Regions from separate parts of the Kitasatospora sp. NPDC088264 genome, predicted to be linked through region 1. Evidence: riboswitches for the same ligand, from Rfam matches in the RefSeq annotation. Region 1 holds a riboswitch; the other holds the start of a gene.
What was found. A riboswitch is a leader RNA that binds a small molecule or an ion and turns the genes downstream of it on or off. The one in region 1 is predicted to bind thiamine pyrophosphate.
Positions count from the first base shown of each region.

Region 2: another riboswitch for thiamine pyrophosphate. It lies ahead of AB0O82_RS02590 (cytosine permease); the one in region 1 lies ahead of thiO (glycine oxidase ThiO).

Region 1 covers NZ_JBFBIR010000012.1:119,831-124,236, forward strand. The annotation lists gene thiE (thiamine phosphate synthase) at 1-166, opposite strand, end outside; gene AB0O82_RS12775 (Rv2175c family DNA-binding protein) at 166-531, opposite strand; gene AB0O82_RS12780 (FAD-dependent oxidoreductase) at 574-1,782, opposite strand; TPP riboswitch at 1,867-1,979, shown strand; gene thiO (glycine oxidase ThiO) at 1,983-3,158, shown strand; gene thiS (sulfur carrier protein ThiS) at 3,155-3,409, shown strand; gene AB0O82_RS12795 (thiazole synthase) at 3,411-4,208, shown strand; gene pknB (Stk1 family PASTA domain-containing Ser/Thr kinase) at 4,328-4,406, shown strand, end outside.
Region 2 covers NZ_JBFBIR010000002.1:140,678-145,083, reverse strand. The annotation lists gene AB0O82_RS02595 (glycerophosphodiester phosphodiesterase family protein) at 18-842, opposite strand; gene AB0O82_RS02590 (cytosine permease) at 922-2,379, opposite strand; TPP riboswitch at 2,372-2,519, opposite strand; gene AB0O82_RS02585 (trypsin-like peptidase domain-containing protein) at 2,822-4,406, shown strand, end outside.

The DNA.
Region 1 (4,406 bases):
GCTCCTGCTTGGCCTCCAGGCCCTTGTCCCGGAGCTGGACGATGTCCACCCCGCCCGCCAGCGCCGCGTCCAGGAACTGGGCGAGGTCGCCCTGCTCCCGGCGGGCGTCGGTGCACAGGTACAGCCGGGCGTCGGCCAGCCGCCGGCGCGGTGTGTCCGCCGCCATCAGATCAGCATCGCCTGGGCGCGCCGCTTGACCTCGGTGCCGCGGTTCTCCTGCAGCGCCTGGATCGGGCTGCCGGGCAGCGACGGGTCCTCGGTGAAGAGCCACTCCAGGATCTCCACGTCGTTGTACCCGCAGTCGCGCAGCACGGTCAGGGTGCCGGACAGGTGCTTGACCAGTCCCTGGCCGTCGATGAACGCCGCAGGGACCTGCAGCGACTTGTTGGGGCCCCGCCGGACGGCGATCAGCCCGCCGCTGCGGACCAGGTCGCGCACCTCGGTGACGCGCACCCCCCACTGCTCCGAGATGTCGGGCAGGTACATCCACTCGGAAACCAGGGCTTCGATCTTGCTTTCAATCTCACTCACGCCACCAGACTGCCACCTCCACAGCCCCCCGCGCACCAGCCGCTACCCCGCGACCGCCGACTTCAGCGGCACCGAGGGGTCCGCCGCGCGGGCCCGGTCCAGCGCGGTGCCGCGCTCGATCAGCCGGCGGCCCTGGGTGAGGTCGCGCGGCCGGTCGACGGCCAGCAGCGCGCTCGGCACCCCGTCGCGCAGCCAGAGCGCCGTCCAGGAGGCGTCCTGCGGGCCGCCGCGCCACAGCAGTTCGTCGCCCTCGGCGTGCCGCCCGGCGTACTGGACCATCCGCCCGAACTGCTCCGACCAGAAGTACGGCACCGGGTCGTACGGCGGCGCGTCCGCGCCGAGGACGGCGGCCGCCACGGCCTCGCCGGACTGCAACGCGTGGTCCCAGTGCTGGACGGCCAGCCGGGCGCCGGAGCGGGCGGACGGGTAGCTGACGCAGTCCCCGGCCGCGAAGACGCCGGGCAGGCCGGTGCGCAGCCGCCCGTCCACCAGGACGGCGCCGGTGCCGTCCAGCTCGACGCCGGAACCGGCCAGCCAGCCCGTCGCGGGCCGGGCGCCGACGCCGACCACGACCTCGTCGGCGGGCAGGTGCGAGCCGTCCGCCAGCAGCACCGCGCCCTCCTCGACGGCGGCCACGCCGACCCCGCAGCGCAGGTCGACACCGGCCTCGGCGTACCAGGCGGCCATCGCCGAACCGACCTCGGCCGGCAGCGCGCCGGGGACGGGCGCCGGGCCCGCCTCGACCACCGTCACCTCGCAGCCGGCCGCGCGGGCGGCGGTGGACACCTCGGCGCCGATCCAGCCCGCGCCGACCAGCACCAGCCGCAGGCCGGGCCGCAGCAGGGCACGCAGCGCCAGCGCGTCGTCCAGGGTGTGCAGCAGGTGCGCGCGCTCGGCGCCGGGCAGGGCGCGCGGGGTGGCGCCGGTGGCGATCACCAGGGCGTCGTACGGGAGGTCGCCGGCGTCGGTGTGCAGCACTCCGGGGGCGAGGCCGGTCGCGCGGCGGCCGGTGAGCAGTTCGATGCCCAGGTGCGGGTAGTCGATGTCCAGGGTGGTGGCGTCGGCCTTGCCGAGCAGCACGTCCTTGGAGAGCGGCGGCCGGTCGTACGGCGCGTGCGGCTCCTCCCCGACCAGCGTGATCCGCCCCCGCCAGCCGCCCTGCCGCAGCTTCAGGGCGCACTGCGCCCCGGCCAGCCCGGCCCCGACGACGACCACCTGATCCGTTCCGTTCAGCTCTGCCACGCCCGTCACTGTACTCAGCGCCCTGCCGGGGCCACCGGCCCGTCCACCCCACGTACGGGCCTTCGGCCGGGCCCGCCCCCGGCGTTATGGTGGGGGCACCATCACGGGAGCCCGGCGTACCGGGCTGAGAGGCGGGCTGGCACGGCCCGCGACCGTCCGAACCTGATCCGGGTCATTCCGGCGAAGGGAGAAGAGCAGCCTTGTCACGCTTGCCCGAGGAAACCCACGCCGACGTGTTGGTGATCGGCGGGGGCATCATCGGCCTCGCCGTCGCCTGGCGCGCCGCGCAGCGCGGGCTGGGGAACATCGTCGTGGTCGACCCCTCCCCCGGCGGCGGGGCGGCCGGGGTCGCGGCCGGGATGCTCGCCCCGGTCACCGAGCTGCAGTACGGCGAGGAGCCGCTGCTGCGCCTCGGCATGGCCTCCAACCAGCGGTACGGGGACTTCGCCGCCGAGCTCACCGAGGCGAGCGGCGGCCTGGACACCGGGTACCGCCGGTGCGGCACGATCGCCGTCGCGCTGGACTCCGACGACCGCGAGGAACTGCGCGAGCTGCACGCCTTCCACCAGCGGCTCGGCCTGGACTCGGCCTGGCTGACCGGCCGGGAGGCCCGCAGGCTGGAGCCGATGCTCGCCCCCGGCGTGCGCGGCGGCCTGCACGTCGCGGACGACCACCAGGTGGATCCCCGCCGGCTGCTGACCGCCCTGGTGGCCGCCTGCGAGCTCGCCGGGGTCGTGCTCCACCGGGCCGAGGCCGTCGGGCTGCTGGTCGAGGACGGCCGCGCGGTCGGCGCCCGGCTCGGCACCGGCGAGACACCGAGGGCCGACCAGGTGGTGCTCGCGGCCGGCCCGCACAGCCACCGGCTGCCCGGGCTGCCGGAGGGCGTGCTGCCGGCCGTCCGCCCGGTGAAGGGGCAGATCCTGCGGCTGCGAATCCCCGAGGCGTACCGGCCGTTCCTGTCCCGCAACGTCCGCGCGGTGGTGCGCGGACAGCACCTGTACCTGGTGCCCCGGGAGAACGGCGAGCTGGTGATCGGCGCGACCACCGAGGAGCAGGGCTACGACACCACGGTCACCGCCGGCGGGGTGTACGAACTGCTGCGCGACGCCCACGAGTTGGTGCCGGGCATCACCGAACTCCCGCTGCTGGAGACCTCGGCCGGGCTGCGTCCCGGTTCGCCGGACAACGCCCCGCTGCTGGGCCCGACCGCGCTGCCCGGGCTGGTCGCCGCCACCGGCCACTACCGCAACGGCGTGCTGCTCACCCCGGTGACCGCCGACCTGCTCGCCGAGTACCTGGCGACCGGCGAACTCCCCGAGCTTGCAAAGCCGTTCACGCCCACCCGGTTCTCCCCCGACCGCTCCACCACGAAGGCCTCCGCATGACCGAGATCGCACCACCCCAGACCACACCGGCCCAGACCACACCGGCCGAGATCGGGCTGACCGTCAACGGCGAGCCCCGCCGGGTGTCCGCCACGACCACCCTCGCGGAGGTGGTGGCCACCCTCAGCGCCGCCCACAGCGGCGTCGCCGCCGCCCTCAACGAGGCCGTGGTGCCGCGCAGTTCGTGGCCGGCCACGGAACTGTCGGCGGGCGACCGGATCGAGATCCTCACCGCCGTCCAGGGAGGCTGACATGGCTGACGACCTGCTGACCATCGCCGGGGAGTCCTTCGGCTCCCGGCTGATCATGGGCACCGGCGGCGCACCCAGCCTGGAGATCCTGGAACGGGCGCTGCTGGCCTCCGGCACCGAGCTGACCACCGTGGCGATGCGCCGGGTCGACGCCGGCACCCAGGGCTCCGTCCTGGACGTGCTGACCCGCAACGGCATCCGGGTGCTGCCCAACACGGCGGGCTGCTTCACCGCCGGGGAGGCCGTGCTGACCGCCCGGCTGGCCCGCGAGGCGCTCGGCACCGACTGGGTGAAGCTGGAGGTGATCGCCGACGAGCGGACCCTCCTGCCGGACCCGATCGAGCTGCTGGACGCCGCCGAGACCCTGGTCGACGACGGCTTCACGGTGCTGCCGTACACCAACGACGACCCGGTGCTGGCACGCAAGCTGGAGGACGTCGGCTGCGCGGCGATCATGCCGCTGGGCTCGCCGATCGGCTCCGGCCTGGGCATCCGCAACCCGCACAACTTCCAGCTGATCGTGGAGGACGCGGGCGTCCCGGTGATCCTGGACGCGGGCGCCGGCACCGCCTCGGACGTCGCGCTGGCGATGGAGCTGGGCTGCGCGGCGGTGATGCTCGCCTCCGCGGTGACCAGGGCGCAGGACCCGGTGCTGATGGCCGAGGCGATGCGGCACGCCGCCGAGGCGGGCCGGTTCGCCCACCGGGCCGGCCGCATCCCGCGCCGGTTCCACGCCGAGGCCTCCTCGGCGATGGCCGGCCGGGCGGAGCTGGACACCCGCGAGCACCCGGCGTTCTGACGCCCTGGCGCACGGCACCCGCCCGCGTGTGCCGTGTCACAAACCGGGCACAGCCGGGCCCGGAGGCGATGTCCTCCGGGTCCGGCTGCCGCCTGCGGCCCTAGACTCTCCGGGTGGACATGGCACTGCACGACCCCCTGATCGGTACCCTGCTCGACGGCCGGTACCGGGTCGAGCAGCGCATCGCGACCGGCGGGA
Region 2 (4,406 bases), on a different contig from region 1:
CGCCGTCCGACGCCGGATCACCGGCCGAGCTGCGCCAGGACCTCGGCGGGCCGGTTGGTGATGATCGCGGACACCCCGAGCTCCAGGCACAGTTCCACGTCGGCCGGTTCGTCCACGGTCCACACGTGCACCTCGTGCCCCAGCTCGCGCAGCCGCGTCACCAGCTGCGGGCGGGCCCGCACCAGGTCGATGCCCGGTCCGGCGATCCGAGCCCCGCCCGGCAGCGGGGAGCCCGGGCGCAGCCGGCCGAGCAGCGGCAGGGTCCGTTCGAACAGGAACACCCGCCGGTACTCCGGCGCCGAGGCCGCCACCCGGTTCAGCCCCACCGAGGAGAAGCTCATGATCCGGGCCGAGGGGCGCTCGCCCTCCCGGCTCGCGCCGATCTTGAAGCGTTCGAGCTTCCGCAGCAGTTCGGCCTCCACCCGGCCGCGGTAGCGCACCGGGTGCTTGGTCTCGATCGCCAGGTCCACCGGGCGGCCGCAGTCCACCACCAGCTCCAGCAGCCGCTCCAGCCGCAGCACGCCGCGCAGCTCGGGGTCGGTGCTGGGGCGGCCGGTCTTCCAGGCGCCGAAGTCGTACGCCTCCAGCTCGGCCAGCGTCATCGCCGAGACGGTGCCCTGGCCGTTGGAGACCCGGCCGATCCGGCGGTCGTGCACGCAGACCAGCTCGCCGTCGGCGGTCAGCCGGACGTCGCACTCGACCGCGTCCGCGCCCTCGTCGAGCGCGCGCCGGTACGCCGCCAGGGTGTGCTCGGGCAGGGCGTGCGAGGAACCGCGGTGGGCGATCACCTGGACGGGCGGCGTGGTGCGCGCCGCCGTCGAGGACGGGTCTGTGCTGGTCACGGGCCCCACGATAGGCGGCGGAAGTGACGCGCAGGCGAAGACGGCCCCAATCTGCGGGGCCGTCTTCGGTGTCGGTCGGTCAGCTCGGCGCCGTCCTGCGGGTCAGCGGGGTGAGCGCCCAGGTGACCAGCGCGGGCACCAGGAAGGCGAACAGCGAGGCGGACGTCCACTCCTGCGGGGTGAAGTGCAGGGCGTCCTGGGCGGAGGTCCAGAAGTCCGTCCACCAGCCGGCCACCGCGGTCGGCGCGATGAACTGGTAGACCGCGAAGCCCAGCACCCAGGGCAGCAGCATCAGGCGGCGCGAGGGCGCGTCGGCGGAGAGGTTCCAGCCGTACCGGCCGGCGCCGAAGAAGTAGTCCACCGCCAGCACCGCCAGCAGCGGCACGAAGACCGAGCCGATCAGACCGAGGAAGTTGGTGTAGGTGTCGGTGAACTTGTCGATCTGCAGTGCCAGCACGGTGATCAGCAGGCCGATCCCGCCGGTCAGCACCCGGCGGTCCACCTTCGGCAGCAGGTTCTGCACCGACATCGCGGTCGAGTACACGTTGGCGAAGGACTGGTCCGTCTCGCGCAGCACCAGCACCAGCAGGAACAGCCAGCCGGCCCAGACGCCGAGGAAGGAGTCGAAGATCCTGTTCGGGTCGCCGTCGGACTGCAGCAGGGCCATCAGGCCGAGCACGTAGCACCAGACCTGGGCGATCGTGTAGCCGGAGAAGCTGCCCCAGAACGCCGAGCGTGCGGTGCGCGAGTGCCGGGTGTAGTCGGCGGCCAGCGGGACGAAGGAGATCGACACCGCGATCATCGCGTCGGTGGCGCCCAGGAAGCCGTGCCAGTTGCCGGCGCCCGGGTCGGGCACCCCCTGGCGGCCCAGCTGGACGGTGAAGTACACCATCGCGACGGCGACCGCACCGGCCACGAAGCGGCGCAGCACCGCGATCGAGCCCAGCGGCCAGATGGTCAGCGCGGTGGTCAGCGCGCCCGCCAGGAGCACGAACAGCCAGCGGTAGCCGTCGGTGTGGGCGACGGTCTGCGCGCCCGCCGCGATCGTCAGCAGCTCGAACACGCCCCAGCCGACGCACTGGACGATGTTCAGCACCGTCGGGACATACGACAGCCGGGTGCCGAACAGCCCGCGCAGGTTCGCCATCGCGGGCGCGCCGGTACGGGCCCCGATCAGCGCGGCCACGCCGAGCATCGCGGTGCCGACCACGGTGCCGGCCACGATCGCGGTCACCGCGGCGGCCAGCGACAGCTCGCTGCCCTTGGCGCCGAGCACGGTCGCGGCGGTGGAGAAGCCGATCAGGCTGACGCCCAGGTTCATCCAGAGCGCGAAGTGGTCCCGGAAGCGCAGCGTGCGCGGCGGCTCGGTGTCCAGCACGAGCGGCGCCTCGGCACGCTCCGGGCGCTCCAGGACGGCGGTCGCCGTGCCGGTGGGGCCCGCGTGACCGCTGTCACCGCCGTGAGCGGTCGGGGACGGTTCGGGGAAACCCTTGGACGCGGGCGCGTCCGAAGAAGAGGATGGCGAAGCAGGCGACATGGCCGATACTCCCTACGCCGGCATTACCCGGACAGGTTCCGGCGGTCTGCGCCCCCTCGACGGTCCGCCCACGATCCCGTGGCGTACGGTCGACCAGCGCACTCTCAGCCTGGATGGTCCAAGCTCCCGCGTGTCAGTTGTGAGCGACAGGCTAACCGGCCCGGGGGTGAACGCCAAGGCCACGGGGTGTGCGGCCCGCATCGCGGGACGCCCGGCGGAGGTGGGGGAGCCTCCGGTCGTCGGCCTGGTCTTCGGTTCGGCCGTCGACTTGCTCGTCGGCTCGGTCATCGCTCGGTCGTCGGCGTAGGACAGCCTGGTCGGCGGCCCGGCTGTCGGCTGCGGCTAAGGATTCTTATGAGTTATTCAGAGGGGTCCTTACGGCAAACGAATCGGCAGTACGAAAAACTATGGTCCTTGGTTCTGTCAGCTATGGAGGTCGTTCGTGAGCACCGAGCGCGAGGTTGGGCCCACCGGGCCGCAGGGGGAGCAGCCCTCGGGCGGCCAGGCGGCGGCTGTTCCCGCTTCCGACGGCCACGCCTCGGGCGGGCACCAGCCGACACTGGCCTTCGGCCGGGTCCCCGAGCCCGGGGCCGCTCCGGCCGCCGAGGCCGCACCGGCTGAGGCCGCGCCGACGGAGGGCGTTGCGGCCGATGGTGTTCCGGCCGAGGGCGGGTACCAGCCCACCGTGGCCTTCACCAAGGTCCCCGCGCCGGAGGCGCCCCCGCAGACCCCGGCCGCGCCGGTCGTCGACGCACCGGCCGCCCCGGTCGACGCCGCCACCGGCTACATCGACGCGCCGCCGCCGGTCCTGCCGCCCGCCCCGCCGGTCCCGGCCGCGCCGGCGGCACCCGCCGCACCCGTCGCACCCGTCGCACCCGTCGCCGAGAGCCCGGCCCTGCCGCCGGGTGCCAACCCGTACGCCACCCCGGCCCACGGCGTCCCCGCCGCCGGCCCGCACGACCCGTACGGCACCCCGGCCGCCCCCGGCGCGCCCGCCGCGCACCCCGCGCCCGGCCACCACCCGTTCGGCGCCGGCCAGCCGCTCGGCGGCTGGGGTGCCTCCCACGACGCCGGCGGCGGCGCGGGCTACCCGGGTGGCCCGGCCGGACCGCTCGGCTACCCGGCCGACTACCCCGGCGGCCCCGGCGGCCCGCGCAAGAAGCGCGGCGGCCTGGTCGCCCTGATCGCCGCCGTCGCGCTGATCGCCGGCGTGGCCGGCGGTGCGCTCGGCGTGACCGTCGCGGACCGCAACGACAGCACCAGCAGCGCCGACGACCACCGCAGCACCACCGTCCAGGCCAGCAACACCCAGAAGAACGAGCCCGCTCCCGGCTCGATCGCCGGCATCGCGCAGAAGGCGCTGCCCAGCGTCGTCACCATCAAGGCGCAGGGCAACGGCGAGTCGGGCACCGGCACCGGCTTCGTCTTCGACACCGAGGGCCACATCCTCACCAACAACCACGTGGTCGCGCCGACCCTCAACGGCGGCAAACTGACCGTCAAGTTCGCCGACGGCACGTCCTACAACGCGTCCGTGCTGGGCCACGCCGAGGGCTACGACGTCGCCGTGGTCAAGATCGAAAACCCGCCGAAGAGCAAGCTGGCCCCGCTTCCGCTGGCCGACTCCGACAAGGTCAACGTCGGTGACGCCACCGTCGCGATCGGTGCGCCGTACGGCCTGGAGTCCACCGTCACCAGCGGCATCGTCAGCGCCAAGGACCGCCCGGTCGCCTCCGGCGACGAGACCGGCGGCCAGTCCTCCTACATGAACGCCCTGCAGACCGACGCCTCGATCAACCCCGGCAACTCCGGCGGCCCGCTGCTCGACTCCAGCGGCTCGGTGATCGGCATCAACTCGGCGATCCAGTCCAACGCCTCCGCCAACGGCCGGGCCGGCAGCATCGGCCTCGGCTTCGCCATCCCGATCAACCAGGCCAAGTGGGTCGCCGACACCCTGATCAAGACCGGCAAGCCGGTCTACGCCAAGCTCGACGTGCTGCGCAACGACGACTACAAGGGCGACGGCG